Regions from separate parts of the Paenibacillus apis genome, predicted to be linked through region 1. Evidence: riboswitches for the same ligand, from Rfam matches in the RefSeq annotation. Region 1 holds a riboswitch; the other holds the start of a gene.
What was found. Region 1 has a riboswitch for cyclic di-AMP ahead of KI362_RS24455 (C40 family peptidase). Riboswitches for the same ligand answer to the same signal wherever they lie in the genome.

Region 1 (15,315 bases):
TATTATCGAGAAGGAAGAATACCGGTCCCTGATCGGTGTGACGCCTGAGCAGATCGAGGAGGTCAGAACAGGACTGCAAGAGGAAAATCAGAGCGAGATTGGCGCAGCACTGGATGAGATGCTGGAGTATTTGAGTGTACATGAGCTTACATTAAATACGGCCATTGATAAGAAGGATTATCCTGTCTATCAGGATGCGAATATTGATCTGGAGTTCAATGATCCTTCTACAAATGACACGGTACGTCTGGCACTCCAGTTCAACAGTTCCTTTAGCAAGATTAACGAGAAGCAAACGTTCGAGATTGGAATTCCGACGGATACAATTACCATGGAGCAATTCGAACAGGAAATGGGCGGGCTGGGCTACTAGGACCGCACTTTGGATAGGAAGAGGGCTGCCTGATGAAGGCAGCCCTCTTTTAAGTTTAATGATGATGATGGTGTGCCGGCTTTTTGCGAAGCTTGCGGAAGAAATTTGTCAGAAGAGAGGCGCATTCTTCCTCCAGGACGCCGGATAATACTTCCGTACGGTGATTAAAACGCGGTTCCTGCAACAGATTCATCAACGTACCTGCACAGCCCGCCTTGGGATCTGAAGCGCCATAGATCACCTCAGGAAGGCGGCATTGAACGATTGCTCCAGAGCACATAGGGCAGGGCTCTAGAGTCACATACAGCCGGCAATGAAGCAGCCGCCAGGCACCCAGGGTATTGCTGGCTTCACGAATAGCAAGCATCTCCGCATGGGCGGTACCGTCGCGAGAGCTCTCCCGCAGATTATATCCCCGTCCGACAATCATATCTCCAAATACGATTACTGCTCCAATAGGCACTTCTCCAAGCTCCTCTGCCTTCCGGGCTTCTGCAATAGCCTGCTCCATCCAATATTCATGCGGATGGGCAGATTCCGGAGGCGCAGGAAATAACGAAGTCGACATGGACATTCACTCCCCCTCGGCTAATCTATTATACACAAAATCCAACGAACAAATATTCGTTGTTAACACACTGTGGACAATACTGTGTATAAGTACGAATTTATCCACGATTCTATTCACATATCCAGTTTGTGAGTTGTTAATATGTCTATAATATGTGGATAACTTGTTTATAAAGGACATTTCTATAGATAATAGTTAGGTATAATTTCTTATTCTAGGCAATACATTTGGGAATTTCAACGTCTTTGCAAATGACCTACTTATAGGTATGATGAAATTGATGTCGAACTACCCAGAATTCTCCAACTAATTTCCCTGAGGAGGCTTGTATGTCCATAAAAATAAAGCTTTCTCTAATGATGACGATATTTGCCGTAGTTCTTCTTTCCTTGAACCTAGTTCTAAGCTACTTCTCTACCCGGGACAGCCTCCAGAGAGCCAGTGAGAGCAATGCCGTGCTGGTGGCGAAGCAGATTGCGCTTGCGATCGGCCAGAGCCGTGCGGTATATGAATATATCGGCGGACAGAACCCGCAGGCTCGGTCTACTACACTGTCTACCGCGCTTCAAATGACGAGTACGGAACGCATTGTCCGGGAGACGATGGAAGCCAATGACAGCCTGATTGATATTTCAGGAATTGATCCTTATGCACCTAGGCGGGAGTCAGCCCGCCTTTTTGGCGAGTCGGATGAACTAGAGGAAACCACCTTTTTTCGTGCCGTTGCAGCCGCTGATCAGGTTGAGCCCTTAAGATATGAGATTCAATGGAATGGAGAACGGGTGCTTGAGAGCTATATTCCGGTAAAATTTTCAGACCGGCCTTACGTCATACGGGTAGTCTCCAGCTACAGATCTATTACCGCAGTGCTGTCCGAATTTATGCTGGATCAGCTAAGCGTCTCGGTGCTATTGTTGCTTATGGTCGTATTTATCAGCTACTTGATGGCTGGAGAGCTTATCCGGCCGCTGCAGCATATTTTATCCAGGGTCAATCATTTTTCAGCGGGTGTCTTCGATGCCCGAATCGGGATGAAGCGCAACGACGAGGTCGGCAAGCTGGCACAGAAGATGGACCAGATGGCAGACAACATGAATCATTACATGACAGAGCTCCGGCAGAGAAATGAAGAGAATCGCCTGATGCGCGAGCATCTGGAATCTATCATTAATCAGACGGCGGACGCCATTCATGTCACGGATCTGGATGGGACGATCTCGCGGATCAATAAAGCGTTTGAGTCGTTGTACGGATGGACCTCTGATGAGATTGTCGGCAGCAGATTAGACTTCATCCCTCCCACCTCGTCAGATGAGCGCAGCGGATGGTACAAGGCCATTGAGCGGGACAGACCGTTCGTGCTCACAGAGACCGTACGTCTTCGCAAGGACGGCAGTCAGGTGCATGTCAGTATTAGCGAATCGCCGGTGTATGATGAGGATGGACTTATCGTAGCTTTTATCAGCATCTCAAGAGACATGACAGAACATAATAAGATGGAGGAGTTGCTGCGCAGATCGGAGAAGCTTACGACAGTAGGCCAGCTTGCTGCCGGCGTAGCTCACGAGATCCGCAACCCGCTTACGACCCTTCGGGGATTCTTGCAGATGCAGCAGCGCTCCAAGAGCATCAATCAGCTCCATACGGATATCATGTTGTCTGAGCTGGATCGAATCAATCTGATTGTCAGTGAATTTCTGATTCTGGCGAAGCCGCAGGCGGTTCAGTTTGAGATCAGGGATATCCGCTTTACGATTGGTGACGTGATCTCCTTATTGGACAGCGAGGCGCATCTACATAATATTGAATTTGAGTCCCATTTCTACTCGACGCCAGTTCTGGTACACTGTGAAGAGAATCAATTGAAGCAGGTTTTTATCAATGTGTTGAAGAATGCCATGGAGGCTATGCCTCACGGCGGGAAAATCTCTCTATTTGTCGGAGAAGAGGATAACGGGAATGCAGTTATCCGTGTAGAAGACGAGGGAGAGGGAATTTCCAAGGACCGCTTGGAGAAGCTGGGGGAGCCTTTTTATACGAACAAAGAGAAAGGAACCGGGCTGGGGCTAATGGTTACGCAGCGGATTATTGAAGGACATCAGGGAAAGATCCGCTTTGACAGCGAGCTTGGTAAGGGAACTCGGGTTACAATCCTTCTCCCGGGTGCCAAGAGAGAACTCCAGACCGAAGAGTCAGGAGCGGCGGGATAACGGATCGTAGATCGATGAGTAAAGCAATGAAGGGTGACAGTAAGCGTGAGAATTAATAAATTTATTAGTGAGACAGGCTATTGCTCCAGACGAGAAGCCGATAGGCTTGTAGAGTCGGGGAAGGTTACCATTAACGGAGAGATTGCAGTGCTTGGAAGCCAGGCGGAAGACGGCGATGATGTCCGGGTTAACGGAAAGCCGCTTCAGGAGAAGCTGGAGCAGCACGTGTATATTGCGTTGAATAAGCCAACAGGAATAACAAGCACGACAGAGCGTCATATTCGAGGAAACATCGTGGATTTTGTCGGTCATGAGAAACGCATCTTTCCGATTGGCCGCTTGGACAAGGATTCAGACGGTCTGATTCTGTTGACGAGCGATGGAGATATCGTAAACAGGATTCTCCGTGCGGAAGGGAAGCATGAGAAGGAGTATATTGTTACGGTCGACCGCCCGGTGACTCCCTCGTTCCTGAGAGCCATGGGAGAAGGCGTGAAGATACTTGGTGAGATGACCTTGCCGTGCAAGGTGACCCGGGTCGGAGACCGTGTATTCCGGATCATTCTCATGGAGGGAAAGAACAGGCAGATCCGCCGTATGTGCAGTGCGCTTGGCTATGAGGTTCGCAGGCTCCAGCGCATTCGGATTATGAATATCCATCTTGGAGACCAGAAGCTAGGAGAATGGCGCGACCTGACTCCACAGGAGAAGCAGGAGCTGGGCGAAGCACTGAACTACAAGCTGCTGTAAGCGTAAGATAACAAAAGGGCTTATTCACTAGATCAACAGATCTGGATGAATAAGCCCTTTTTATCGTGCGGCTGAATTGAAGAAGCCGCAGGGAATTCTCTTACGAATTTATTCTTTCGTGGCCGGCAGCCCAATCTGCTGATCGCCATCCTGATACTTCCGAATGATGGAGACCTCGACTCGGCGGTTCTGTGCTCTGCCCACATTGGTGTCATTGCTGGCAACGGGATGGTATTCACCATAACCGATCGCACTGAACTTCATCGGATCAAGCTTCTCGTTCAAGATCAGAATCTTCATAAAATTAAGCGCACGGGCCGAGCTGAGGTCCCAGTTGGACGGAAACTTCGCCGTTGAGATTGGCACATTATCCGTGTGGCCCGACACGATCACTTCGTAGTCAGGGAATTCTTGAAGCAGAGTAGAGATTGCCTTGGCCAATACGCGGGCATCGGGCTTCACATCCGCTTCTCCTGACGGGAAGAGCGCCTTGTCGCTAATCGTGATCATTAATTGCGACTGATTAAGCTTGGTATCGAGTTGGTCTGTTAAGCCGTTATTTTCAATATAAGTGTCCAGCTGCTTCTTCAAGGCCTCAAGGCTTTCTTGCTCCTGCTGCATCAATTGCTTCTTCTGGTTCATCAGACCGTCTGTAGAAGTCTTGGGCAACTGGCTGTCGCTAATCCCATTAATAGTGCTGCTCTGAAGAGCATTGTGATCGAGGATCCCGCTGCCCCCCGTTAATACGCTATGGAACGCTTCACTCATCTCCTGAAACTTCTGGGCATCGATATTACTCATCCCGAAGAGTACGATGAACAGCGCAAGCAGAAGGGTCATTAAGTCGGAATAGGGCAACAGCCAGCTTTCGTCAGCATGTTCTTCGTGGTCTTGGTGTTTCTTATTCCTTTTGCTCACCCGCACCAACCCCCTTTTCCAGAATCTCCGCACGCTCCGCAGGGGTCAAGAATACGGCCAGCTTCTGCTGGATAGCAATCGTCGATACACCGGATTGAATGGACAGAAGCCCTTCCACCATCATGAGCTTCACCTCCATCTCTTTCTTAGACAGACGTTTCAGCTTGTTGGAGATTGGATGCCACATGACATAACCTGTGAAGATACCAAAGACCGTAGCGATGAAGGCGCCGGCAATTGCATGGGACAATTTATCGATATCACTCATATCAGCCAGGGCAGCAATCAAGCCGACCACGGCGCCGAGTACCCCGAGGGTTGGCGCATACATCCCTGCCTGGGAGAAGATCAGAGCCCCGGCTTTATGCCGCTCCTCTGTGGCAGCAATATCTTCGGTCAATACGTCCTGAACGAATTCCTGATCATTACCATCGATAATCATCCGCATGCCGCCTCGCAAGAAATCATCATTGATTTCTTCCACCTTGGCTTCGAGTGCCAGCAAGCCTTCGCGGCGGGTAATAGTAGCCCACTCCATGAACATGGAGATAAGTTCCGCTTTACTGATCATCTTTGGCTTAACGATCGTTAACATAATCAGTTTCGGGAACTTCTTAAGCTCCGACATTGGAAAGCCTACGAACAGAGTTGCGGCGGTGCCTACAAAAATGATTACGAATGCCGCAGGATTTTCAAGCAGGCTTTCAACAGGCGCTCCTTTTAAAAACATTCCCAAGATCAGCGCTATGAAGCCGAGAATAAGTCCAATAATAGTTGAGATTTCCATTGCACACCTCGTCCTTGAGAGAATTGAATTGGCGTTCATGCCCCTGGGCATCCTTGCTGGGACAGTTAAATTGAAGCCGAATACCAGTTTATCTATTTTATCGACAGAACAGCCTTTTTTTTTAAGGTGCTTTTTCCGGTATAATAAGAATACAGGCCTTTAGGACTGTATAGAAAGGGGTATATTCGCTGTGGGAGTAAAACATGGAAGAGATTATGAATATATTTTGAAGGATTTGACGGAGGCCGTTGGCCGAATCCAGGACTGCTATCTTTTCTTTGAAATGGAAGTATCGGAATGGGAGCAGCTGGATCAAGAGGCGAAGGCCGAGGTGCAAGAGGCGCTGGCTGAGGACTTATTCTATGGACTTGGGTCAGAGCCTGTGATTGAAGTGGGCAGTGCCGTAGTTATACATGATCCGGAAGGGCATCGGATTAATTTTCTGATTGGTGAAGAGGAATTGACCTCGGTCATGTTGATTTGAGGCAGCGGTTTTGGATTCGGCAGGCTGACATGGTAAAATAGAAGCTAACCAAGCAGACACCTCCGGGCTGCATAGCGCACCAGATGATACGTCGTACGCCAGGCATGAACACCGATGAATGTGAATACAATAAACCGATGATAGAATGTATTGAGGTAGAATAGGGGGAACAAAAATGCCGTTTACACCGGAAGAGGTAGAAGCGCATTTGGAGAAGCTTGAAGGCTGGGAGCTGGAAGAGGGACGCTGGATTATACGAAAATATACCTTCTCGAGCTTTATGAAAGGAATCGCCTTTGTCGATGAGGTTGCGGCGATTTCAGAGGCCTTTAATCATCACCCTTTTATCACGATTGATTACAAGACAGTGACCTTGCGTCTGACCTCCTGGGAAGAAGGAGGCATTACGGCGTTGGATATTAAGGAAGCGCATCAATATAATGAGGCATTTGAACGGGAGCGTACGGCTGGCTAGTCCGCTTTGCCCTTCTCCATGATCTGCAAGATGAACGCCCGCCAGGATACGTTATCCGGCGGGCGTATTTATGTGCGAGCTATTTTTTCTCTGACAGCCATAAAGCTACGTTGGCAATTTCCTCTTCCTTCAGCTTATCCTTGAAGGCAGGCATCATCCCACCGCCCTTACCCTTCGTAATAATACTGTACAGTTGATCTGCAGATAGTGTGGAGCCGATATGAGCCAGTTCAGGAGCATTTGCACCTTGAAGCTGATCTCCATGACAAGCGATACAGTTATTATTAACGATCGTCTCGGCTTGCTCTGCATTCAGCGTAACGGCCGGCATTTGAGGCTTCTCTTCCTGGGCGACTTGATCCCGGCCTGGCAAGGTAAACATAAGCGCGGCCGCAAAGATGCAAGCCACCGCAAGTAATCCGCTCATGATCCACTTTTGCATTCCAATTCGTCCCTTCTATGTAAGCTGCTCCTTCCATTATAACGGAACATCACAGCTGATCATAGCTTTTGTGTCAAAAAAAGTAACGAATTTGGTTGATTTCCAAAAAAAACACCAACAAATCGTGATCTTGATCACAGCAGATAGCATAATGAGGTTATCCGCGATATACCATGCAGTAATAGGGTTTGGAGATTCCTCCCGGAGTCATCTTCTCATAAAGGTCTGTAATCACAAACCCGGACTTCTGGTAAGCGCGAATGGCCCGGGTATTCCAGGTCAGCACTTCCAGATCGATCACATCCTGCGGCTTTCTCCGCTTGGCTTCGGCGACAATCACCTTGACGAAGTCTTTGCCCAGACCATGACCGCACAGGTTCGGCCTCATACCTACTCCGAGCCTGGTGACGCCCTCCATGGGAAAATATTGAGCAAACCCGGCAAGCTCATCTTGCGGATTCAGTAAAGAGACGTATTGCTGGGCGCGGAGCGTGGGGTTGCCGAACTCTACATCAAGCGCTTTCATCTGCTCCCAAGGGAGCCAGCTATACACATCATAAGGGGAATCATATTTCCAGGTACAAATATCGGCCCCATGGCTTTCTTCCATTGGTACAACACGAAATGGTACGGCAGGTTGTTCCATCTTTGCGCCTCCTTTAGCGATAGAGAATATATCTTCGACAGGAGTGGGTCCCATTCCTTTTTAAACTCACTCTAACGGGAAATGGGTCGCTTGTAAAGGCGTTTTCGGTTGTTTTGTTTTCCAGAGTATGGGTATATGAAGGGTAAGGTAAGCTCATAAATAAAAAATAGGATATAGCAAGTAACCTTTTTGAGAATTCTTGCGTTTAATGAATGTAGCAATAAAAATACCGCAGTCGATTCCGGCAAGAATCGCTGCGGCAGGATGAACATCATTAGGCTTCTACAGCATACTTGGCATAAGTATATTTGCTGAGGATCCGCTTTGCTCCGACATAACGGTTTTTGTAATAAGAACTGTCCAGACTATCGATCTTGATTCCATTTGATGATGAGGCATGAGCGAATTCCCCGTCTCCAAGGTAAATTCCTACATGGGTGACCCGGCCGCTTGTGCCCGACGTATTAAAGAAGACCAGATCGCCTGCCTGCAGCTGGCTTTTGGCTACGGCTGTGCCCTGTTTGTATTGGGCAGACGAGACCCGAGCCAGATCAATACCAAGCTTCTTAAAGACGTACCGTGTAAATCCGGAACAATCAAAGCCGGTAGTGGTAACTCCACCGTATTTGTACGGTGTGCCATAGACTGAATTGACGACACTGGTCAGTGTGGATTCTCCGGCAAGAGCGCTTCCCGTTCCCATGGTGAACAATACGGTCAGGCTTGTTGCGGCTGCAATGATTGCTTTTCTCAAGATGTAAATGCTCCTTCCAAGGCCTGCGAGGTTAGCTTAAGGATTCGGTTGAAGGTTCCCTATGATCTCTTATGTATAGATCAATTCACCCAAAGTGGTTCCCCCGTTTCCCGGGTGCCGGGAATTCGGCTGTTCTTAGTAGTCTGCACCCGAAAAGAACGACGTAGCTGCAATGGTTACTGCAATGATTACAAAGTTGTTACTATTGCCTAAGTTATTCTACCAAAGCCTATCCAGTCTTGGCAAGCTTATCATAAAAACTGGCTAAAAAAGGTCAATTAGAACTGGTTAAGCCAGCCGGAAACAGGGTAAATAGTCTTAAGTGAATAAAAAAGACCCGCAGTGAATTCATTAAGAATTCCTGCGGGCCTCGTTCGACTTATTCTACATCGTCATGATCCGTAGTATTTTCACTGGTTACTTCTTCGTACTTATCCGTACTCATAATGCGCTTAGCACCAACATAACGTTTCACGTAGTAGCTTTCGCTCAGCTTGCTGATGATAACGCCCTTGGAGGAAGAAGCATGAGCGAACTTACCGTCCCCTACATATACCCCAACATGGGATACTCCCTTACCTGAGGTGTTGAAAAACACCAGATCGCCAACGATCAGCTCATCCTTTTCTACAGCCGTTCCCATCTTGTATTGGGAAGCGGATTGATGCGGCAGCTTAATGCCGATCTTGGAGAAGACAAACATGGTGAATCCGGAGCAGTCAAAGCCGCTGGTAGTTGTACCACCAGAGACGTATTTACTGCCGAGGCCTTCGTCGATAGCGGAATCCAGCTTGGAATCCGCGAAAGCGCTGCCAGCCCCGAGTGTAAACATGATAGCTAAACTTACCGCTGCTGCTGTGAGTTGCTTCTTCAAGGTAAAACTCCTTCCACTGCCTACGAGGTTAGCTTAAGGATTCGGTTGAAGGTCTCCCTATGATCCCTCTGTTACGAGATCAATTCACCCAAAGTGGTTCCCCCGTTCCCCGTGAAGGGAATTCGGCTCGATTTTCTTCTGTCGCAATATTATTTCGACATCTGGAGGAAGATCCCTGCCAAGGATGACAATAATAATGACAAAACTGTTACTGAATTTGCTCTGTTGCTATTGTAGCAAAGGCAAGTATATTTTGGCAATGGCTAAATCGCAAGATTTATAGGCCCAAGCGGCATTCAAGGCCTCCGAAATCACTCGGAGGCCTTGAGGGGCAAGGGTTTTTAAAAAGTAAATTTTTTTTAACCTTTCTGTGACCTAGTATGCCAGAGCCGATATTGAGAGGTTACATTCCAGACTTGGAAGAGACTTCGGATAAAAGGATAGGTTTGCTGTAGGACAAGAGCCAGTATCCCGGTAAAGATCCAGGAGAACAGGCCGAACACCAGGAATATGCCTAGCGTTAGGCTGCCAAGCACGATTGCGATCAAGATGCCCTGGAGCATGTGTCGGAAGCAGATCAGCACAGACGTCCAGAGTCCGGCTTTGAAGAGGTACCCGAATTTGATGAACAGGAGAACTTGATGAATTAGCCAGCCATAGATCAAATAGATCAACAAATATCCGCTAATAAGTAGAAGAGAGGTGAAGTGATTGCTTTCACGGATAAGTGACGGCAATTGATCAAGCAGCCGTGGTCCGATCCAGAAGAAGGGAAGGGACAAGAGCGCCAGCTCCAGCAAGTAAAAGAGGGCCACGGGCCTCCAGAATTCCTTCATTCCCCGGAAGAAGGGAAGACCGCTCTTTCGGGAATCCTGCGGGAGCAGTCCGTAGAGTATGCCGGATTCCAGCAGGGGACTGAGCAGCAGCCGTATGGCAATCATGCCAAGGAGTATCCACAGATATTGATGAACAGCAGCATTATGCTGCAGCTCAAGCTGTGCCTCTAACCCGTACAGCAGACGGCTGATCTCGGTCGGCGGAGGATCGGGATACCGGGATAACACGGCGATAACCGCCATATTTACAATCCGGTAAAGAAAGAAGCCCCATAGCAGCTGATATAGAAACAGGATGATGACAGAGGGAAACTGGCTTCGGACAAGTCCCCATCCTTGTTTAACATAGGTCATAGCATTTCCCTCCCAAGGGTAATTCGGTGATTCCCTTACCATACAAGCAGCCCAAGCAATGACTCGAGTAATTTCACAGCACTTAAGGTGGTCCGAGTCTCAACCGGTTCCTGGATCTCGTGTTTGAGATAATTGTTGATATGCTTGTTCTCCAGCACCAGAGTATAGTCTGGATCAATCTGAACAAAATCGATCGGCTCCTTATATTGAAGCTTCAGCTCGATCTGTTCGCCTTCCCCGTTCCAGACCTTTTTCTCCGTATGCCCGTCTTTAAAGCTGAACAGCAGAGGAATCTTGGATGCATCGCTGCCCAGCTGCCGGATGGTAACAACCGATTCGTACAAAGGCGTTCCTTCCTTAGATGCGATCTCCTGCACCTGAATATTCTCCACGGCAAAATCAGCCATCCCGCCGTTGTATACATATTGCTTGAAATAACTCTTCCAGCTTCGTCCGGTTGTCTGCTCAACAATCCGTTCAAAGTCGGCCGTAGTCGGATGCTTGAAGCGATATTTGGTGCTATAGCTGTACATGATTCGCTTCATCGTCTTCGCCCCGACCTGACGCTCAATATCGAGCAGAATCAGCTTGCCGCGATAATATACATTTTTAGCGTAATTGTCTCCCGATCCGTACTTCCAAGCTACTTCGGTAAGGGATACGGGCGAAGTAATGATAGCGGACTGAACAGGCAGGTTGGCTTGAATGCCGAATTCCTGCTCCATTAGCTTATCCTCCGCATAGGAGGTAAAGGCTTCATCCAGCCAGGCCTCTTCAAATTCATTGCTTGCGACCATTCCGTAGAAAAATTGATGCCCAATCTCATGGATAACTGTGCGCTCCAGCTCATCATAGCTGGGGGAATCGCTGGATGCGCCGAATGCGGTTATTAAGGTCGGATACTCCATCCCGCCCGCCCCGTTGCCTTCTTCCGGAGGCACGACGATGGATAGGGTAGAGTAAGGATATCTTCCATACCACTTACTGAAATTTGCCAGGGCAACCTTGGCCGCATAGAAATAACGCTCCTTTAAATCCTCATGTTTGGGGTCGAGATACAGCTTGATCCGTACCCCGGGCACTTCGGAGGAGGAGAAGGGCTCTTCGACATAGACAAAATCAGGAGATGCCGACCATGCGAAGTCATGCACATCATCCGCGTAGAACTGGATCGACTTGCGGCCGTCCTTTCGAACGGCGGGTTTGGTCTGGAAGCCGGTGGCTGCGACCGTATAATGGTCAGGGACATCGATATTCACGCTATAAATTCCGAAGTCGGAATAAAATTCAGAATTGCCGTGATACTGATGAAGGTTCCATCCCTCGGCAGTTCGGCCTCTCGTTCCGGCAGGCTCGTAGACGCTGAGCTTCGGGAACCATTGACCAGCCATCACAAAGTCGCCGGCTGCTCCCATGCGTGCAAATATTTTAGGCAGCTCGACCTTGAACTGAATCTTGAGCGTAATGCTCTCCCCGCCCCGAACCGTAACCGGGAGGCGGACCTTCGCCAGGGTCTGGTCATTTGTGTTGCCATCATCAGGCTGTACGAACTGGATCCGGTGGAGCAGTGAAATACCGTCCGTAGTCCGGATCTCTGTCAGCTCCATGCTGCCCCAGCCGTCCTTGGGCATCACATCTCCGCGCAGCTTGCCGCCGGATTCCTTCATAAAGGTCGTATTGGCGGAGGCGAAGGCATTTGGATACAGGTGAAAATACAACTCATTAACCGCCTTTTTCCCGGGGTGCGTCCAGGTGACCGTCTGAGTGCCGGTCAGTACACGATTCTGTTCATCCAGCTTCACCTGAATGTGGTACTCGGTAACCCGGTTGCTGAGCACCTCGGCTGTAGGCTGCTGAATGCTCTCGGCTGCAGAAGGAGCCGGTTTGCCGCTGCCTGAGTCGGCCTTGACCAGCGTCTCGGAGGCAGTCAGGGGCTTGACCTGTTCCGGGGCATAGGAAGCCTCTTCCCCGGGCGGTGAGGCCAGAGAGTAGCGGAGCGTGCCGACAATAAGGCAAATGGCGAGAATAGAGAAGCCGAGAATAGTAGTTCGTCGGGTCATACAATGGATACCTCCCGTTGACAAGCATCTACAGCATGTATATGTTTGCATTTGGGAGATTATTAGCTAAAATTAAATTAATCTGATCCGGTTTCAGGAGGAGCATATGAATAAAGAGAAGAAAATATTTGCGCTGAACATTATCAGCAATGAGGATAAGAGCAAGCACAAGGGGTTCGGGGCCGGTTCCATCGACCTGAACAGCATGTCACCCGTTATTCTTGACGGCGATGAAGCCTATATTGATATCGGTGCAATGCATGCGAAGAGCAAAGTGGAGAAGGGAATCAAGTTCTCTATGAACCGGGACGACGTTCCGAACGGGCGTCAGGTATGGATCGTATGGGTTGCCGTGGATCGCTCGCCGGAAGGGCAGTTTTACGGAGGCTTGACGGCTTGCGAGATGTGGATTGATACGGAAGCCAGACGCGGCTGGAAGATTCTTGCCGATCATGTGAACCGGATGGACTATGCCTTGAAGCGGAAGGTGCTCCTGGAGGGGCTGTCGCCGGAACAAAAGCAACTCCTCAAGAAGCTGCTGCTGGATACCAATGAACAGTGGTGGGAACGGTCTCCGGAACATGTGAAGGCAGCATTAGAAGACTGATCAGGACCGAGGTATCATACCAAGACAACAAGAGGACGTTCTCCCGGCAGCAGCGAGCTGCGGGGGAGCGTCCTCTTGTTTTATAGAAAGAACAGGATCATTTCGCTCACAGAAGCGTGTAGAACTTCACCGCAGGATCCGCGCTGGAGTAAGGAGTCCTGACGGAAAATTTCAGCTGATTCCCGGTTCTGCCCATGTAGACTAGCCCGTCGCCAATTCCCCATTCACTTTGCTCAATCATTTCAATGGATTCCTCGCTGTGCAGGCTAAGATACAGGGGAATGGAAACGCCGGAGCTCCGGTCGACCAGCAGCAGCGTGCCCAAGGTGTATTCCCGAATCAAGAAAAAGTCATCCTCTATGGCCTCAAGACTGTAGACCTCATCCGCCGCCCCATAATTCTCAAAGCGGATGGTCTCCTGTGCGGTTCCATCCGGTGACACCAAATCGGCATAATGACCGTAATTCATGATGATTTGCCCCTTATGGCTCAGTGCATCAGGCAGCAAATTCACCGTGGAAGGACCGCCATAGGAGTACCCGGCCTGATATACCTGCTTGCCGCCATGGATAAGAACCCGGATTCGGTCATTGAATATATGAGGCTCCCCATGGGCGTTGCTGATCTCCAGCACGTAAGTGTCCTTATCCACGGATCTCGCGTCCATGTACAGCCAGTCCGGTGATCTTAGATTGATCGACCCCAGACGCGAAGGAAGCGTTCCGGCACGGCCGCCATAGAGCGCATTCTGAGTACGGTTAAGCCAGAACAGCATATCCCCTGCACTCGATAAAAGGTAGCGCGAGGTAAAGGAGAAGCTGATATCTTGTCCGCCTGAAGAGGTGATCGGAATGGAAAATAGCTTGGAGAATAGCGAGGCTGGCACATAGGTAACTCCATTCTTGACGAGGACAGACGCCCCTAAAGACAAGACGGCTCCGCTCTTGCTGGTCGCTTTGGCGCTGCCGGCCTTGAACTGGGCGGTCTGGGTAATACCTGTAAGCTGATAGGTCTTGGCAGATGAATTATAGGTTAGCTGCAGATCTAACAGCGGAGCGACCTCCCGAAGAGGAAGATAGAGCTGCCCCGATTGCTTGAACGGCTTGGTATTCAATGTATGAATAGTCTTCTCCGCTGCTGCGGCTTGAGTCGTCAGAGCCGATAGCCCCGGCAGACCGGAAAGGCCAGGTATGGCGGGAACGGCGGTTGCCGCAACGGTCAGGGCTAGAGCGGCTGCAGCCACGCGTGCTGTTGTTGATGGGATCTTGCGCATGTTACTCCTCCTCTAAATTTCCAGCATTTATCTATTTATTAAATAAACGCGGGAAGTCGGAAGAAGGTTTCGAGCGGGCTTCAGAATTTTTATCAACGATGGATACATACGGATTGTCACGATAATAGAAGCGCCAGGGCTTCGCCGCATATTCCTCTGCATAAGGAATATTAATGCGCGGCGCGGCGACGATCCTCTGCCCGCTGATGCCGGCGCCCGGCCCTCCTGCGGCAAGCCGTAGCGGACTGGCGCCGCTATAGAACAGCGCGCCGTTCAGCGCCTTGTCGATCCCCAGAGCCCGGCACAATTTGCCGGGTCCTCCCGACAAGTCCGCTGGCCGGCGCACAAGGGAGCCGCGGCAGCGCCGCATGAGGACTTCGTCCTCCAGCGTCAGCGGCTCCACCGCCCGGATCAGGACGGCCTGCGGATCGTCCTGCGGCCCGGTTACCACATTCAAGCAGTGGTACATGCCGTAGATCAAATACACGTAGGCGGCTCCGCCCTCGCCAAACATTACTTCCGTGCGTGCTGTGTGCCGCCCGCCATATGCGTGGCTGCCTTTATCCTCTACACCGCCATAGCTCTCTGTCTCCACAATCCGGCAGCGGATTACCCCTTCCTCGGTATCCCGCTCCAGAATCTGCCCCAGCAGCAGCGGGGCCGCCTCCAATGCCGAGACCGAGTAGAACGAGCGAGGAAGGAGCTCGCCGGGTGTAAGCCCTAAACTCATGATGAAGTGCCCCTCCTTGATCGCTGCCAGCTTGACTCTCCTAGCCTGACTCTCCCAGCTTCCCTCTCTCGGCCAAGCTGGCAGCCTGTTTTCCTTCATCATATCGGCACCTTGAATTAGAGGCAAGTTGCAGCGATAGGGGGATGTTGCCTTTTGATGAACTAATCTACT
Region 2 (15,315 bases), on a different contig from region 1:
GTTTTAGTTGCACTTCTACGATTCGTCGTCAAGGTGATCCAGCATTCAGCCAACATGGGCTTTAATGAGCTGAAGCAACCAGCAAGCGCAAAATAGACGAACCTCCATTTTGCGTGTGAAATTTTCAGCCCGGTGACGGGTGAAGACGACTCACTCCTGAAGAGGATGGGGAACTGACGAAGGAAAGTCGTGTGAAAGTCGTGTGAAAGCCGTGTGCGGGAATATCCGTATGCACGGTTTGACGGGGAGTCCGGGGGAATAATCCGCCATCTTACTCTACCAGTAACGAAAGAAAATATTCCGATTCATTGGTTCAGTTTCTAGGCGAACATCATATGTTAAACAAGAGAAACGGAAAACGATGAGAAGGAGGTACTTCATTTGAGTCATCCCCAAGAACAGACGTGGGTTCCGTTCATTGGTCCCTTTGATCCTTGCCCTCCAATCCTATGCAAAACATATAGCACTCCGCCGCAGTTATTTATGACGTTTCAGCCCCCTAATTTACCCCAGTTCAGCCCGGAGGAAGCATTGCGCCATGGCACGCTTTGGCCTGCGTTGTACAGTCCCTATGAATCCCGCTGGGGGAAAGGACGGTGAATTATGAATTCAACATCAAAGCCGCATTGTGATCCTGAATTTTATGAAATGCTGGAGAAGCTGCAGGCACTCGATTTTGCATTAGTGGAGTTGAACCTTTACCTGGATACCCATCCCGATGATTTGGCTGCGATTCAACAATTCAACCAGTTGACGCAGGAGCGGACCATTTTGGCGAATCAATTTCAATTGCTGTATGGGCCTTTGCAAAATTTTGGCCGTGCCTATTCCAAATTCCCGTGGGAATGGTCGAAGGTCCCTTGGCCATGGCAGGTCTAGTCTGTGCTGCAGTGCGGGAAGCGCCATGCTGATCATCAGCCAAAGGAGGTAATGAATAAGCGATGTGGGTATATGAGAAAAAATTGCAGTACCCGGTCCGCGTAGGAAAATGCGATATTCGCATGGCTAAATATCTGGCCGAGCAATACGGAGGGGCTGATGGGGAACTGTCGGCGGCCCTGAGATACTTGAATCAGAGGTACACGATACCGGATAAAGTTATAGGACTTCTGAATGACATAGGTACAGAAGAATTTGCCCATCTCGAGATGATTGCCACGATGATCTATAAGCTTACGAAGGATGCGACTGTAGAAGAGCTCGATGCAGCAGGCATGGGGGCTTACTATGTCAGTCATGACAGGGCGTTATTCTATCAGAATGCAGGCGGTGTTCCCTGGACAGCAACGTATATTCAAGCTAAAGGCGATCCGATTGCCGACCTGTATGAAGATATTGCGGCGGAAGAGAAAGCACGGGCTACATACCAGTGGCTAATTGATATGACCGATGACGTCGACTTACAGGACAGCCTGAAATTCCTGCGGGAACGGGAAATCGTTCATTCGCTGCGCTTCCGTGAAGCCGTAGAAATATTGAAGGATAATCGGGATCAGAAGAAATTTTTCTAGAAATAGGGGATATGAGATGGCCAAAAATAAACGTGGAAAATCATTATGGACGCTTCCTTCCAGAGGCCGCGGCACCTGCCCGGTATGCGGAAGCACGCGAATCAAGCTGCTGTACACGAAGACAACCAGCTCCGGCCAGCCCTTGAAGGTGTGCAAGAAATGCTTCAATGCCACACAAGCGCGTATTGATGCGGCGCAAACCGTAGTGTGAATCATTGAACTAATGAACGTACGCAGGAGCAACGTGTGAAGTGTGGTTACTCACTTCAGAACATTTCACACTTATGCCATTTCTGTGAACCTTCTATAGTTCAACTTATATAATCAAAGAACAAGCGCCCCTCACGTATTGTGCGAGGGCGCTTATTCTGCTTTTCAAGATCATGCAACTGCTGAGTTGTATGAGAGTATCAATCTAGTATAACTGAACACGACTCAATCCAAATTGAAATAAATGAAAAATAATTCGTGAATTCATTGAAAATAATGCTACAATGGATTGCAGAATCAAGCTTAGCTATCGCTACGCTAATTGCAAAGGGGAGCATGACCATGAATAAAATTGTTAAGACTTTAACGATTGCCGGAAGTGATTCCAGCGGTGGTGCAGGAATACAGGCGGATCTGAAAACATTCGAGGAGTATGGCACCTACGGTTTCAGCGCCTTGACGACGATCGTAACCATGGATCCAGACCGGGACTGGAACCACAGTGTGTATCCGATAGAGGCGTCACTGGTTGCGGAGCAGCTCAAGACCGTGTTTGCCGGAGGCCCTGTTGACGCAATGAAGACAGGAATGCTGGGCAGCGTAGCTATTACTGAAGTCGTTAAAAGCTGCATTGAACAAAACAAGCAAAAAAATGTTGTGATTGATCCGGTAATGGTATGCAAAGGGGAAGATGAAGTACTCAACCCTGAGAGTGCAGATGCAATCCGGGATTTGTTGCTTCCGCTCGCTACGGTTGTTACACCAAACTTGTTCGAGGCAGGCGTGCTGTCCGGCAAGGGAAGACTGGTTAATCTCAATGATATGAGGGAAGCTGCCAAGCTTATCCATGATCGTGGCGCTGCGAATGTTGTTATAAAGGGCGGAAAGGCACTTGAAGGCGACAAAGCGATCGATCTGTTCTATGATGGCACAGAATATGTCATATTCGAGACAGAAAAGATCGAGCCTGCTCATAATCACGGGGCGGGTTGCACATTTGCCGCAGGCGTTACAGGCGGGCTTGCTCAGGGGTTGTCCGTAAAAGAGGCTGTTGCTAAAGCCAAGGATTTTGTCACGGCGGCGATTAGAGCAGGTTATGCATTCAATGAATATGTCGGGCCGGTATTCCACGGCGGGTACCGTCTGAATCAAAAATAATATCTTGATTTTTAGAGGGTGTCCCCAAATTCTGTACACCCTTAATAACAAAATAGAGTGATATTTATATAGAAACCAAGGAGTATAGCGGCCTTCTCTCGCTTGACTCCTTGGTTTCTTGTGTCCACTGCGGCTTTTTGATCAATGGGGAGCGAGAGGAAGCCGCCCGCCAATAATTTTAGTGCTTATCGGCAATTGTTTCGCAATCCACGGTGTAACCTCACATTGAAAAAGGGGCCCTGACCATCTACGTCTTTGTGACACCCTCTTTCTTCTGTTTCCATAGAAAAACGAATCAAATGCAGGATAAACCGAGATAATAAAAGCGCCATAATCAAGTAAGCGCTTCCCTGATTAAAAAGTAATTAAATCTGAATTTTCATGTCATTTTCAAGGATTTACATTATCAGGCCATAGGAGTAATATCACTCTTGGATTCGATATCTGATTCGCTGAATTTCCTCGTCACGGCGGGGAAAACGGGGGAACCGAATGCGCCTTGAGCGGAATGATTTTTATTCTGTAAGGTGCGTGGGGTGAATCCGCGGAAGCTATCAACCGGAGATTTAATGTACGGCAGGCAACCGCGGAGGGGTGACTCTCACTACCCTAATCCGACAGCTAACCTCGTAAGCGTTGTTCGAGAGAGGATGATACTGTGACCAGTTCATATGGCCGCAGAGGTTCTTTCCTCTGCGGTTTTTTGCTGCGTAAATACAAGACCAACCGGACAATCAGCCTCAATCCGAGATTTTATTCTAATTCTTGGTGGTGTTGCATCTATGTTTACACTCTTCAAACGTGTCTTAATCGGTCAGCCTTTAAAATCGAAAGACCTTGGTGAGCAGAAGCTGAATAAGACGAAGGCTCTTGCGATCCTGTCCTCTGATGCGCTCTCTTCCGTAGCGTATGGACCGGAACAGATTCTGCTGGTATTGATGGCCTTGGGGGCGGCGGCATACTGGTTGTCTATTCCGATTGCGGTTGGCATTTTGGTGTTGCTTGTTGCGCTTGTCCTGTCTTACAGACAAATTATCTTCGCTTACCCTCATGGCGGCGGGGCCTATGTAGTATCCAAAGAGAATCTTGGAGTCAATTCCGGTCTTCTTGCGGGGGGCTCTTTGCTTGTCGATTATATTTTGACTGTCGCAGTAAGTATTTCGGCGGGTACGGATGCGATTACTTCAGCATTTCCATCTCTGCACGGGTATAATGTTCTGATCGCGTGCCTCTTGGTCGTACTAATCACGATTTTGAATCTTCGGGGGCTTACCGAGTCCGCTTCGGTGCTGGCCTATCCGGTATATTTGTTCGTCGCTATTTTGTTTCTAACAATCGCAGTCGGTCTCTATAAGGTGCTGACAGGCCAGATCTCTCCGGAGCTTCACACATCCTTTGGCACGCCGATAGCCGGGCTTAGTCTATTCCTGCTGCTAAGGGCGTTTGCTTCAGGCAGTTCTGCCTTGACGGGAGTAGAGGCGATCTCGAACGCTATTCCAAACTTCAAGTCTCCGGCCCCGAGCAATGCGGCCAAGACACTTGCTGCTATGGGGATTTTACTGGCCATCCTCTTTTCGGGAATTGTATTTCTAGCTTATTACTATGGGATCTCTCCAAAGACAGAGGAGACGGTTGTATCCCAGATTGCCTCTGCTACTTTTGGGCGGGGAATCATGTATTATATTATTCAAGGGATTACGGCGATGATTCTGGTTCTTGCAGCTAACACGGGGTATTCGGCTTTTCCGCTGTTGGCAGTCAATCTGGCAAAAGACAAATACATCGCCAGAATGTTCACGGTAAGAGGAGACAGACTGGGCTATTCGAATGGAATTCTGTTTCTTGCAACCGCGTCGATCCTGCTGATTATTATGTTTAAAGGCCAAACCGAGCATCTGATTCCGCTCTATGCGGTAGGTGTGTTTATTCCGTTTACCTTGGCTCAAACCGGCATGCTTGTGAAATGGCTCCGCGAGAAGCCTGCGGGCTGGAGAGTCAAGCTGACGATTAATGCCATCGGGGCTGCAATCAGCTTTCTTGTTATGATAATATTTTTCATCACCAAGTTTCCACAGGTATGGCCGGTGCTGATTTTTCTGCCGCTCATCGTCCTGTTCTTTCGCAGTATTCATAAGCATTATGAGGATGTCGGGGACCAGCTTCGGATCAGTTCCTGTGAGCCTCATAAACCGATTGAGGGGAATGTGTTCGTTATTCCGGTTGCAGGGATTACGCATGTGGTAGAGAATACACTGAATTATGCAAAATCGCTCCATCCGGATCAAATCATTGCGGTATACGTTGCCTTTGATAAGGAAAGCGAAAAAGGGTTTGAAGAAAAATGGAGCCACTGGCAGCCTGATGTTCGCCTGGTGACGCTATACTCCCAATATCGAAGCATTATCCAGCCGTTAACCAAGTTTGTCGATACTGTGGAATACAAGGCCAAGGAGTCGAACTTTCAGGTTACAGTTCTGATCCCGCAGTTTATTCCGAAGAAACGATGGCATAATGCGCTTCACAATCAGTCCAGCTTGTTGATCCGGGCGTTCCTGTTGTATCGGAGAGACCTGATTGTAACGACGGTTCCATATCATTTCAAAAAGTAAACAAGGAGTTATTGAAAATGAAATTCATGTTTATTTCCGATATCCATGGTTCGCTATATTGGCTGAATAAGGCGCTTGAGCAGGTAGAGCTGGAGAAGCCCGACCGGATCATTTTGCTTGGAGATTATATGTATCACGGCCCTCGGAACCCGTTGCCGGAGCAATATGCCCCTGCACAGGTAGCTGATCGTCTCAATCAGTATAAGGACCGGATTCTTGCGCTGCGGGGTAATTGCGATGCTGAGGTGGACCAGATGCTGCTGCAATTTCCGATGATGGGCGATCATGTACAGATCTATGATCAGGGGCGGCGGATTTTTGCTTCTCACGGTCATATTCACAGCATGGACAATCTGCCTTCTCTCGAAGCAGGCAGCATCTTTATTCAGGGACATACGCATATTCCTGTAGCAGAGGAGCGGGAAGGCATATATTTGCTTAACCCAGGCTCTATCTCACTTCCCAAGGAGCAATGGCCTCATTCCTACGGCCTGATGGAAGCTGATGAATTTAAGGTGCTGGACTTTAATGGGAATATCCTCAAAGAGATTTCCCTGAACTGAAATAATTCCGTTGAGACATCCCTTCAAACAAGGTATCATGGATGAAGAAATATCGACGGAGGGATTATGGGAATGACAATTCAGCCAGGGCTGCCAAAGCCGGAAGCGATTATCTTTGATATGGATGGAACTTTGTTTAAGACGGAAACCTTGCTCATACCGGTGCATCATCAGGTGTTTGAGCAGTTAAGGCTGGAGAAGCTCTATGAAGGAGCGACGCCCCCTGAGGAGCTCATGCTTAGTTGTCTCGGAATGCTGCTGGAGGATATTTGGAAAAAGGTGATTCCGGATAGCAGCGAGGCGGTTCATCGACGGGCTGATGAACTGCTGCTTGAATTTGAGCTTGCCGGCTTAAAGACTCATCCGACCGAGCTCTATCCAGGCGTGGCCGATACATTAACCAAGCTCAAACAGCGGGGAGTTCGGTTGTTTGTTGCGAGCAATGGTCTTGAGCATTACGTAAATGGCGTTGCGGAAGCACATGGCATAGCGGATTTATTTGAAGGCTTGTACAGTGCCGGCCAATATCAGACGGCATCCAAGACCGAACTGGTCAAGCTGCTGCTGGACCGCCATGGCGTGGACCGGGCATGGATGGTTGGGGACCGTTCGTCCGATGTGGAGGCAGGCAAGCAAAATCACCAGACGGTGATTGGCTGCGCCTACGCCGGCTTTGGTCATGATCATGAGTTGGAGGGATCCGATATTTTGATCTCATCCTTTGAAGAATTGCTTGAGTTGTATGAGCAGTCTCATCTATAGCAGAGAGTTCGAATAAGCCGCTCCCTTCAAGAAGAAGAAGGGGCGGCTTTTCTGTTATATAACCACAAGGCGTACTCCAACGGCTTGATAATAGCTCGGCGGTAAGCCTCCTTATCCCCGGTTTGCATGAATACCTCTCGGGCCGGTTTGGGATTGACCTCGAGAATATAGACGCTGCCGCTTCGGTCTATCGCCAAGTCGAGAGCAAGCTCACAGATGGCACCGATGGATGATTCCAGATATTCCGCTACCTCCAGGCTCAGCTTTTCTGCAGTCCGTCTGATCTGGCTCCGCTTTTCCTCGGAATGGCCGGAATGGCTTAGTAATCTGTTCATGGGGATGGCTCTGCCTCCGCCATGTAAATTGGAGGTAACGCTTCGTGCAGGCCCGACTCTTCCTGCTCCCCCGGTAACCTCCCACTGACCTTCACCGTTTTTCTGTACCAGCATCCGGTAATCATGCACCTTCCCGTCAGGCAGCTTAATATGAATAGCTTGCTGGGCAATGAAGCGGCTGCTGCCCTTCCAGTTGTGCAGCAAGGACCCAAGCCGCGAGATCGGCAGCTTTTGTGCAGGAATAATGGACCGGTTTTGCCGGCGTCCCTGAACAAGCACCATGTTATTCTCCAGCCGCTCCAGTCGTAAAATGCCGCGTCCGCCGGTACCGTTAATCGGCTTGACATAAATCGAGGAGTGCTTGTGAAGGAGCCTTACAGGATCGGAGCTGTTCTGGAACAAAACCGTCTCCGGCAAGTAGGAGCGGAAGGAGGCTTTTCTCGAGAGTAATTGATAAATCGTCCATTTATCCCGTAGCGGTCGGTTCAGGAATCTTAAGTGCCCGTAACGATGTCTGAACTGTTTAAGCTGTTCGAATCTTTTACTTCGCTGGATGCGGCAGCGGTCATAGATAAGGTCGGGAAATTCGCGCCATTTTCGGGACCAGGCTCTTGTTCCGGGATCATAGATGAGTGCATGAATCATAGATTTCTTTCCATGAACATCCATAGGAGTAAATACGTATACATCTAGTCCAAGCTTGGCGCCCTCTATAATCATTTTCTGATAGACATGTCTTTCCTCAAGCCTTTTCTTGTCATTTAAATATAAAGTCAGAATCCCCAGAACCGGCTGAGACATCTGTTAATCACCTACTTTATCGGGTTTGTGCAGGCTATAGAGGGATAAATGAGTGCTATCCGCATCCGTCGCCAGTTTTCCGCAGCATTCCAGAAGTGTTTTGCCGCTAGCGCACCGTACAATCCGGGTGACCGACAATCCGGCATTCAGACACATCTGCAAGCCCGCCGGGTTATCCGGGGCAACGAGGCAGGTAACCTCGCCCAAGCGGGCAAGCTGACGAGAGAGCAGAGAGGAACCGATTCCGCGGTTCCGATAGAACGGGTTTACAACGACAATGCTAACCCCCCTGCCTTGATTTGTAAGGCAGGAGAGTCCGGCGAGCAGAGGCCCCTCCTCTGTACGAACAAGGGCGAACAGGAGAGAGGAGCCTGGCGCTAGGAGCTTGCTCTGGGACAGCTTCATCAGTTGATAATAGCTTTCGGCAGGTAATCTTCCTCGGGTATATCTCTGGACAAAGGACAGAAGCTGACCATGCTCAAGTTCCCAGTTCCTCCCTTCTTCAGGCTGCCATTCCTTGATCAGCATGAGATACCTCGTTTCCGGGATTATAACTTCCCTTGTCTGTATAAATAGTGGCTGTATTGAAATACACGCTCCAATGACTTCTTGCGGATATGGGGTTCATCAAATTTCATCGGCTTGGCATTGGCTTCGAAAAACCAGATTTTCCCATCCGTATCGATTCCTAAATCCATCGACATCTCTCCGAGCTGATTTCTGGAAGCCTTCTCGATCTGTTTGGCGATGAGCACGGCGCTTGATTTCAGCCGATTCATAAGATAGCCTGTCGTCTCTTGACCGAAAGAGGGAATGAGCAGCTTCTCCGGATCCTCGACACTGCCTCCTTGGGGAACGTGGGTGGTAATCCGGTGATAGCCAGCCAAGCGTGCGCCTATGCCTGTGACGAGCCAGGTACCTTTCCCGTTCTTCTGCACTAGCGTACGAATGTCGAACTGGCGTCCGTTATAAGAGGCAAGCTCGATACCCTGCTGAACAATATACGGTGTCTTCTCGGTTTCCCGCTTGATCCTTTTCCAGAGCAATGTGAGCTTGCCGGTTCTGTATACAATGTTGCGCTGCTTGACACCTTGAATCGTAAGGCGGTAGGGCTTCGTCTCACTCTCATCGATCTGAAGCAGCATGATCCCTTTCCCGGCTTTTCCACTCTCAGGCTTCAGATAGAGACTGCGATACTGCAGAAGCATCTCTTCCAGCGATTGCGGCGAGCGCAGCCGTCTAGTTCTCGGCACCAAGGTACGGGTGCTGTGATTTTTTTTGAGCCAATCGAACAGCACCCATTTATTGAAGAAGAAAGGATTGAACAAATGAATGTTGGCATGTTTTAGACAGGCAGCTATTTTTTTTCGTACGGAGGGTCTTTTCTCATCCTCGCGTTGCGGGATCCGGTTGTAGATTACCTGAGGAAGCGGGAACCACTGCCGCTTCCATTCCTTTTCTTCCGGGCTGTATGCGTATCCCTTGACCCGGTTTGCTGATAGCTTTAGGTCCTTGACAGTCAATACGTAGACCGGAAAATCCAATTCTCTGCCTGTACGGAGAATATCCCGGAAGTTGGCCCGGTTGCCGCGGAATTGCTCCGCCTTATCTTCTATCGTCAGCACCGCCACGACAGGCTTCTGATCACCTGAAACCTGGTTCATCAGGCTTCCCTCCTCCGAAATTTACTGAGGTATAAACAATGCTCGAGGATGTGCTCGACCGATGCTCTCCCTTCAGCCCGGAGGGAGGGGTGCTTGAAGATAGATCTTCCCGGCTTGGCGTTCGCTTCGAACATCCAGATTTTTTCTTCCTTATCGATTCCGATATCAAACCCGATCTCGCCTATCAGGTGCTGGTGGTGAATCTCAATGGCTTCGGCCAAGGTAATCGCAACTGATTTGGCATTCCTCAGTACTTCCTCCGCCCTTGAGCCGAAGGCGCGGTTAAGCGCTTGTTCGGGAGTCAGCAGCGATCCCCCGTTTTTCAAATGAGTTGTGACGCTGCCCTTACCTGCCTTCTTAGCCCCGATCCCGACGACGACCCATTGATTACGCCCATTCTTGTGCATATGGAAACGGAAATCAATCGGGCAGCTATCGATTTCGATCAACCTGATTCCTTGCTGAGCCACATAACCCTGAAGCGCTCGGCCATGTCTTGATTGCAGGGTTCGCATCAGACTGGGAAAGCTGCTGAAGCGAAGGAGCACATTTCTTCCTTGCTTCCGGTATCTGGCATAGTAGCCGCTCTTGCTCTGCTTCGATAACCGGTAAATTCCGTTGCCCAAGCTTCCGTTATTCGGCTTATAGTAAATCAAGGAATGCCTGTCGAGCAGGTCCCGAATCTGCTCCGGCGACGGGTTCATAACGGACTCCGGAACATACCGGTTAACGATCTGATCCTTCTCCAGCATGCGGTATACATCAGATTTATTGAAGAAGCTCCAATTAAAGAATGGAATCCGGCGCCTGATGAATCGTTCACGCAATTGGGTGATCGAACTGGTTACTTCCGCACGGCGGCTGGGAAGCCGGTTATATACAACATCAGGGAGAGGCACTCTCTTGCGGACAAAATTTCCGGCCTCATTCAGGAAAAAACCATTCACAGATTCATCGTCCCAGTTAATATCTCTTGGAGTAAACGCAAAAATATAAGATCGCTTGCTGCCATAACGCAGCAGTTGCCTGATGAATCCGGTTCGGGAGCCGAAGGGGTTGCTTGCCGAGGAGGTAGGACCGTCGGAGAGAACGCCGATAAGCGGTCCGATCTGAACTTCTCCCTCCTGAAGGCTGCGAAGAAAGACGCTGCCGGCCTTCGGAATCCGCATCTCCCTGCGAATCCCGGATGCGAGATACAGATGCTTCCCCGGTTTGTTAATCGGCTTGATTACTGCGGGAACCCGCTCACCGCCAAACTTGAGATGAACCGATTTTTTTCCCGACAGCTTCAAGTTTTTCATCAAGGATCCGGACACGTAGACGACCCTTTGGGGCTGCTGCGTGAAATGGACGTTGCAAAAAGTCAAACTCATGAATTTTTCCTCCTAAAAAAGTCTTACGTGCCTTATTCAAGGTTTGCTCAGCAGCAAATAACGGGCATATAAAATCGGATTTTCGATGCTCTTCCTGGCGCTGGCGGCATCCCCGATCCGGAAGAAGGAAGAACGGCCAGGCTTCGAATTGGTCTCCAGCACCCAGACATTCCCCGCCCGGTCGACTCCAAAATCGATGCCTAGTTCAGCCAGCCGGCCAAAGCGGGATTCCAGACAGACCGGGATCTTCCCGGATAACTTACGAACCGTGTCCGCAATACGGCTTCCCGGTCCCATACCGAATTCGGAGCGAAGGAACGACTCCGCCTGCAAGGGGGTTCCCCCTCCGTGCAGATTTGAGGTGAGCGACTCTCTGGCACCGATTCTGGCCGCCATTCCGGTGAGTTCCCAGCAGCCTCTGGCATTTTTCTGCATCAAAGCACGAATATCAAACGGCTCTCTGCCTGAAGTTACAAGCTCCAGATAGGATTGCATAATATAGGGGCGATTCGCGATAAAGGAATGAATCCAGTTCAGGCCCTCTTGACGGGATTGAAACTTCCTGTGAAGAATCTGATTCTGCCCGTCCCGCCCGGTTAACAAAAGCTTTTCCGAGACGGATGGGCTGATAACATGCAAGGTTCGTTTTCCATGCGTCCCATGCTGAGGCTTGAGGAAAGCTTCTCCTTGATGGGAATCGAGCCATTGCTCCAGTTGACATTTCGTACGGTATGGCAAAGTATCTGGCAAATGCGGAACCAGCTCAGGACATTGCAGCAAGGCCTGATGAACATTCCACTTTCCCGAGAGCCCGCGGGTCAGATAACTGAATTGATGAACCTCAGCAAGCCGTTTCATAGCGATGCGCTTGCGATGAAGTGTTCTTCGGTCATACGAAAAACAACGATCATATACAATATCAGGCGGAGCATATACCCCTTGCCGCCAGCTTCCGTTCTCAAAGCCGAATCCCCGGATCGAGAATTTGTCAGCACTAACCGAAGAGGGGGTGAACACAAAGACCTTCATCCCGCAGCGATGACCGGTCAGACACAGCTTTCTGCAATAATCCGATTCTGAGAAGGGAAGCATCCCGTCCGCTTCACGCACCAGAACCCCGACCATACCGCGTGCCCGTTTATTGATCATTCTAAGCACCTCCTAGAAGCCGGACAGATAGCGGGTATATTCAACCACTTGCTTGACGGACGGACGAATCTTACCGACCCCGATAGGGGTATTGTCGTTCTTGGATGGTTTTGAATTGACTTCCAGCAGCCAGATATGTCCCGTGTTGTCCACTGCCAGATCTATACCGAGCTCGCCAAAGTGGGCAGGGATCTGATGGTCGACAGCGTCTGCGATATACAAGGCGGCCTTGCGCAGCTTTAAAGGAATTTTCCCTTTCAAATTGGGGGGCAGCGACGACTTGAGCACGGCTTCTTTAACGGTGCTCAAGGATCCGCCGCGAGCCAGGTTGGAGACGAAATGATGGCCTCCTGCTGTTCTGGCAACTATAGAAGTGACATTCCAGTTTCCGGACAAATTTTTCTGAACCAGGGCGCGGAAATCAATCGGTCTGCGATCTGCTTCAATGAGAGAAAGCCCCTGCTGGATTTGATAACGGGTAGCTTTCATTTTTCCGGATAATGAGGTATACAGCTTGGCGAGACTGGGATAAGCCTGCCGCCGGGTTCCCCCTACCTGGGCAGTCTGGGTCTGGAAGGCTCCTCCTTCCAGCCGCGATACCCGAATGATTCCTTTCCCAAGGCTGCCTTTAATCGGCTTCAAAAACACAACAGGATGCTTGGCGCACATGGCCTTGAGCGTTTGCAGACCCTGGAAGGCATAGGACTCCGGCAAGTATTTTGAAATACTGGGGTCTCTGGAGAGCGCATCGAATACTTCTGTCTTATCCAGAAACTTCTCATTAAAAAAGTGGCTGCCATAGCGGGATTTTACTTCCTTCAGGAAATGCTGTACGCTAGGTTTATTCTCCAGCTTTCTTGAGGTTAGACGATTGTAAAATACATCGGCCGCAGGCACTTGGGACTTCTTCCATCCGTCTCCATAGACCCAGGCGGACACGCTGGATGAGTTGGCTCCGATCTGGTCCGTCGTGAAGAAGTACACGTATACGCCCTGGAGTTGACAGGCATTGACGAGTTCCTTGCAGAACATCGTAATAGGACCAAAGGGACGCTCCGGTGAATCCGGGTAGTCTTTGCTGATCAGCACACCAAGAAGCGGCCCGAATTGCAGGGTTGTCGAATGAGGACGATAAGTCAGCCGCAGCGAAGCGCGGGGCTGAACTCCCATTTGAGCGGCAAGCTGCTGACTGATTCGTATTCCGTCAAACTTAGACAACGGCACGACTCTGACAGTTTGCCGCAGCGATCCGAATACCAGCTGCATACGATGATGAACCGGTATTCGCCATTGCTTGATCAACTGATCACCGAGTACAACATAGTCGCTTTCAAGTAGGTTTGGACTCATGATTTGGATTTTCAACTTTTTGGAGGGCATGAAGCGAATCTCCTTCCAAGCCTGGGGCTTGATGGTCTTGGATACAATTAGTTCATCTGCATAAGCGCATGTAATGCATCATATGAGAACCCGGAACCCTTGGTGATTACCCATGGGCCATTTGCCGGGCAGCACGAAGGAGGTAATTCAAGGTGGACGACTGGCTGTATGTGCTCGTGACGTTAGTTGTCTCCGGATTTGTAGGCGGAATCACTAACCATTACGCGATTAAAATGTTGTTTCATCCCCGAAGACCCGTATATATTGGCAAGTGGCATGTCCCCTTCACGCCTGGACTGATCCCTAAAAGAAGGGATGATATCGCAAAATCCCTGGGGAAGGTCGTTGCTGAATACCTGGTCACACCCGAAGGAGTTCAAGAGTTTCTGGTGCGGCCTTCCTTTCGAGCGCAAGCTGAGGAACGAATCAAGCAAGCGTTCTTCCAGCTAGCCGATAGCCAATCGACGGTCCGGGAAATATTGCTGCGGTGGATGACAGAGGATCGATGGGAATCGCTCAAGCTGGAAATGTCCGATGCAGGAAGATCAGCTGCTAACCGGGCATTGAGAGCAATATGGGAAAAGCAAGACTTGGGCTCGCGTCAACTAAAGGCTGTTGTACCGGGATGGACGGAGGAGAACCGCCAGCGTTGGAGCGAGAAGGCAGCTGAGATCGTAATTCGTTCACTTGAGGATGAGCTGCTGTCATCAGCGGGTCAGAAGCTGCTGACGAAGCTTGCCGGTGAACTGGTGGACAAAACAGGCGGATTTCTCGGCGCGATGGCAGCAATCTTCGTGGATGAGGATAAGCTGGTACGCAAGCTGACACCGGTGCTGCTGCGCACCCTTCACGGAAAAGAGCTGGAAGGTCAACTGGTTGGCATGATCCGTGATAAGCTGGAGCAATTCGGTGAACAGCAGATCGGTGAGCTGCTGGAGCTTATCGTGGAGCAGGAACCGTTAGACTGGCTGAAGGAACAAAGTGAACGGCTGCCGGTGGAATCTTGGATTCGCTCGATTGAACAGCAAGAGGTGGGACAACTGATCGCTCCTTGGAAGGAAAAGGCCGATAGATGGATTCCGTCTATTACCGGGAAGGCCATTGAACTGATTGGCGGACTCCTCCCTGCTGCTTTTCAAGCGATCCGGCTTCCGTCCCTGGTGCAGGAACAGGTTGAGAAGTTCCCGATCGAGCGATTGGAGGAAATTATTCTTAGCTTATCCGGCAAGGAATTCAGAGCCATTACGTGGCTTGGTGTGCTTCTGGGCGGGATGATCGGTCTGATTCAGGCGCTGTTCATTATTTGGACGAGGTAAGGACTAACAAAGAACAATTTGAGAGGATGAACTTTAATGAATATTTATGACAAGGCAAATGAATTGGCGAAGGCGCTGCGTGAGAGCAAGGAAGTTGAGGATGTTGAGTCAGCTATGAAGCTGGTAGAGGCGGATCCGGAAAGCAAGAAGATGCTTGATGATTTTCGCAACCGGCAAAATGAGCTTCAACAGATGATGATGGCGGGTAATATGCCCTCCCAAGAAGAGATGGAGACGATGGAAAAGCGATTTGAGGTGCTCAGCATGAACCTTGGGATTCGCAGACTGTTTGAAGCCGAGCGCCGGCTGAGTGTGGCGATTCAAGATATCAATAAGATCATTACCGACAGCCTCCAGCATTTATACGGAACCCAAATGTAATATTGCGAGTTCAAAAAGTCAGGTTTTTAGCACCGAGAAGGTTGTGAGAACCCGAAGAAGGAGGAACGGAGTGTAGGAGAACCCTGCATGAGTACCGGACTTC

Region 2: another riboswitch for cyclic di-AMP. It lies ahead of KI362_RS11620 (APC family permease); the one in region 1 lies ahead of KI362_RS24455 (C40 family peptidase).

The regions. Positions count from the first base shown of each region.
Region 1 is NZ_BORS01000030.1:388-15,702, reverse strand. Features, by position in the region: gene KI362_RS24510 (DUF6612 family protein) at 1-373, shown strand, start outside; gene tadA (tRNA adenosine(34) deaminase TadA) at 429-941, opposite strand; gene KI362_RS24500 (sensor histidine kinase) at 1,274-3,154, shown strand; gene rluF (23S rRNA pseudouridine(2604) synthase RluF) at 3,200-3,904, shown strand; gene motB (flagellar motor protein MotB) at 4,013-4,822, opposite strand; gene motA (flagellar motor stator protein MotA) at 4,806-5,609, opposite strand; gene KI362_RS24480 (hypothetical protein) at 5,800-6,093, shown strand; gene KI362_RS24475 (4a-hydroxytetrahydrobiopterin dehydratase) at 6,269-6,568, shown strand; gene KI362_RS24470 (c-type cytochrome) at 6,648-7,010, opposite strand; gene KI362_RS24465 (GNAT family N-acetyltransferase) at 7,168-7,656, opposite strand; gene KI362_RS24460 (C40 family peptidase) at 7,931-8,410, opposite strand; cyclic di-AMP (ydaO/yuaA leader) riboswitch at 8,416-8,551, opposite strand; gene KI362_RS24455 (C40 family peptidase) at 8,790-9,284, opposite strand; cyclic di-AMP (ydaO/yuaA leader) riboswitch at 9,287-9,422, opposite strand; gene KI362_RS24450 (hypothetical protein) at 9,644-10,474, opposite strand; gene KI362_RS24445 (M1 family metallopeptidase) at 10,510-12,534, opposite strand; gene KI362_RS24440 (YwhD family protein) at 12,641-13,141, shown strand; gene KI362_RS24435 (copper amine oxidase N-terminal domain-containing protein) at 13,248-14,414, opposite strand; gene KI362_RS24430 (DNA-3-methyladenine glycosylase) at 14,446-15,144, opposite strand.
Region 2 is NZ_BORS01000007.1:64,378-79,692, reverse strand. Features, by position in the region: gene KI362_RS11650 (hypothetical protein) at 1-96, shown strand, start outside; gene KI362_RS11645 (spore coat associated protein CotJA) at 382-600, shown strand; gene KI362_RS11640 (spore coat protein CotJB) at 604-879, shown strand; gene KI362_RS11635 (manganese catalase family protein) at 942-1,511, shown strand; gene KI362_RS11630 (hypothetical protein) at 1,528-1,722, shown strand; gene thiD (bifunctional hydroxymethylpyrimidine kinase/phosphomethylpyrimidine kinase) at 2,064-2,879, shown strand; cyclic di-AMP (ydaO/yuaA leader) riboswitch at 3,320-3,531, shown strand; gene KI362_RS11620 (APC family permease) at 3,662-5,488, shown strand; gene yfcE (phosphodiesterase) at 5,506-6,051, shown strand; gene KI362_RS11610 (HAD family hydrolase) at 6,124-6,813, shown strand; gene KI362_RS11605 (YheC/YheD family endospore coat-associated protein) at 6,840-7,949, opposite strand; gene KI362_RS11600 (GNAT family N-acetyltransferase) at 7,953-8,477, opposite strand; gene KI362_RS11595 (YheC/YheD family endospore coat-associated protein) at 8,498-9,613, opposite strand; gene KI362_RS11590 (YheC/YheD family endospore coat-associated protein) at 9,613-10,986, opposite strand; gene KI362_RS11585 (YheC/YheD family endospore coat-associated protein) at 11,023-12,135, opposite strand; gene KI362_RS11580 (YheC/YheD family endospore coat-associated protein) at 12,148-13,515, opposite strand; gene KI362_RS11575 (DUF445 family protein) at 13,668-14,831, shown strand; gene KI362_RS11570 (YlbF family regulator) at 14,868-15,212, shown strand.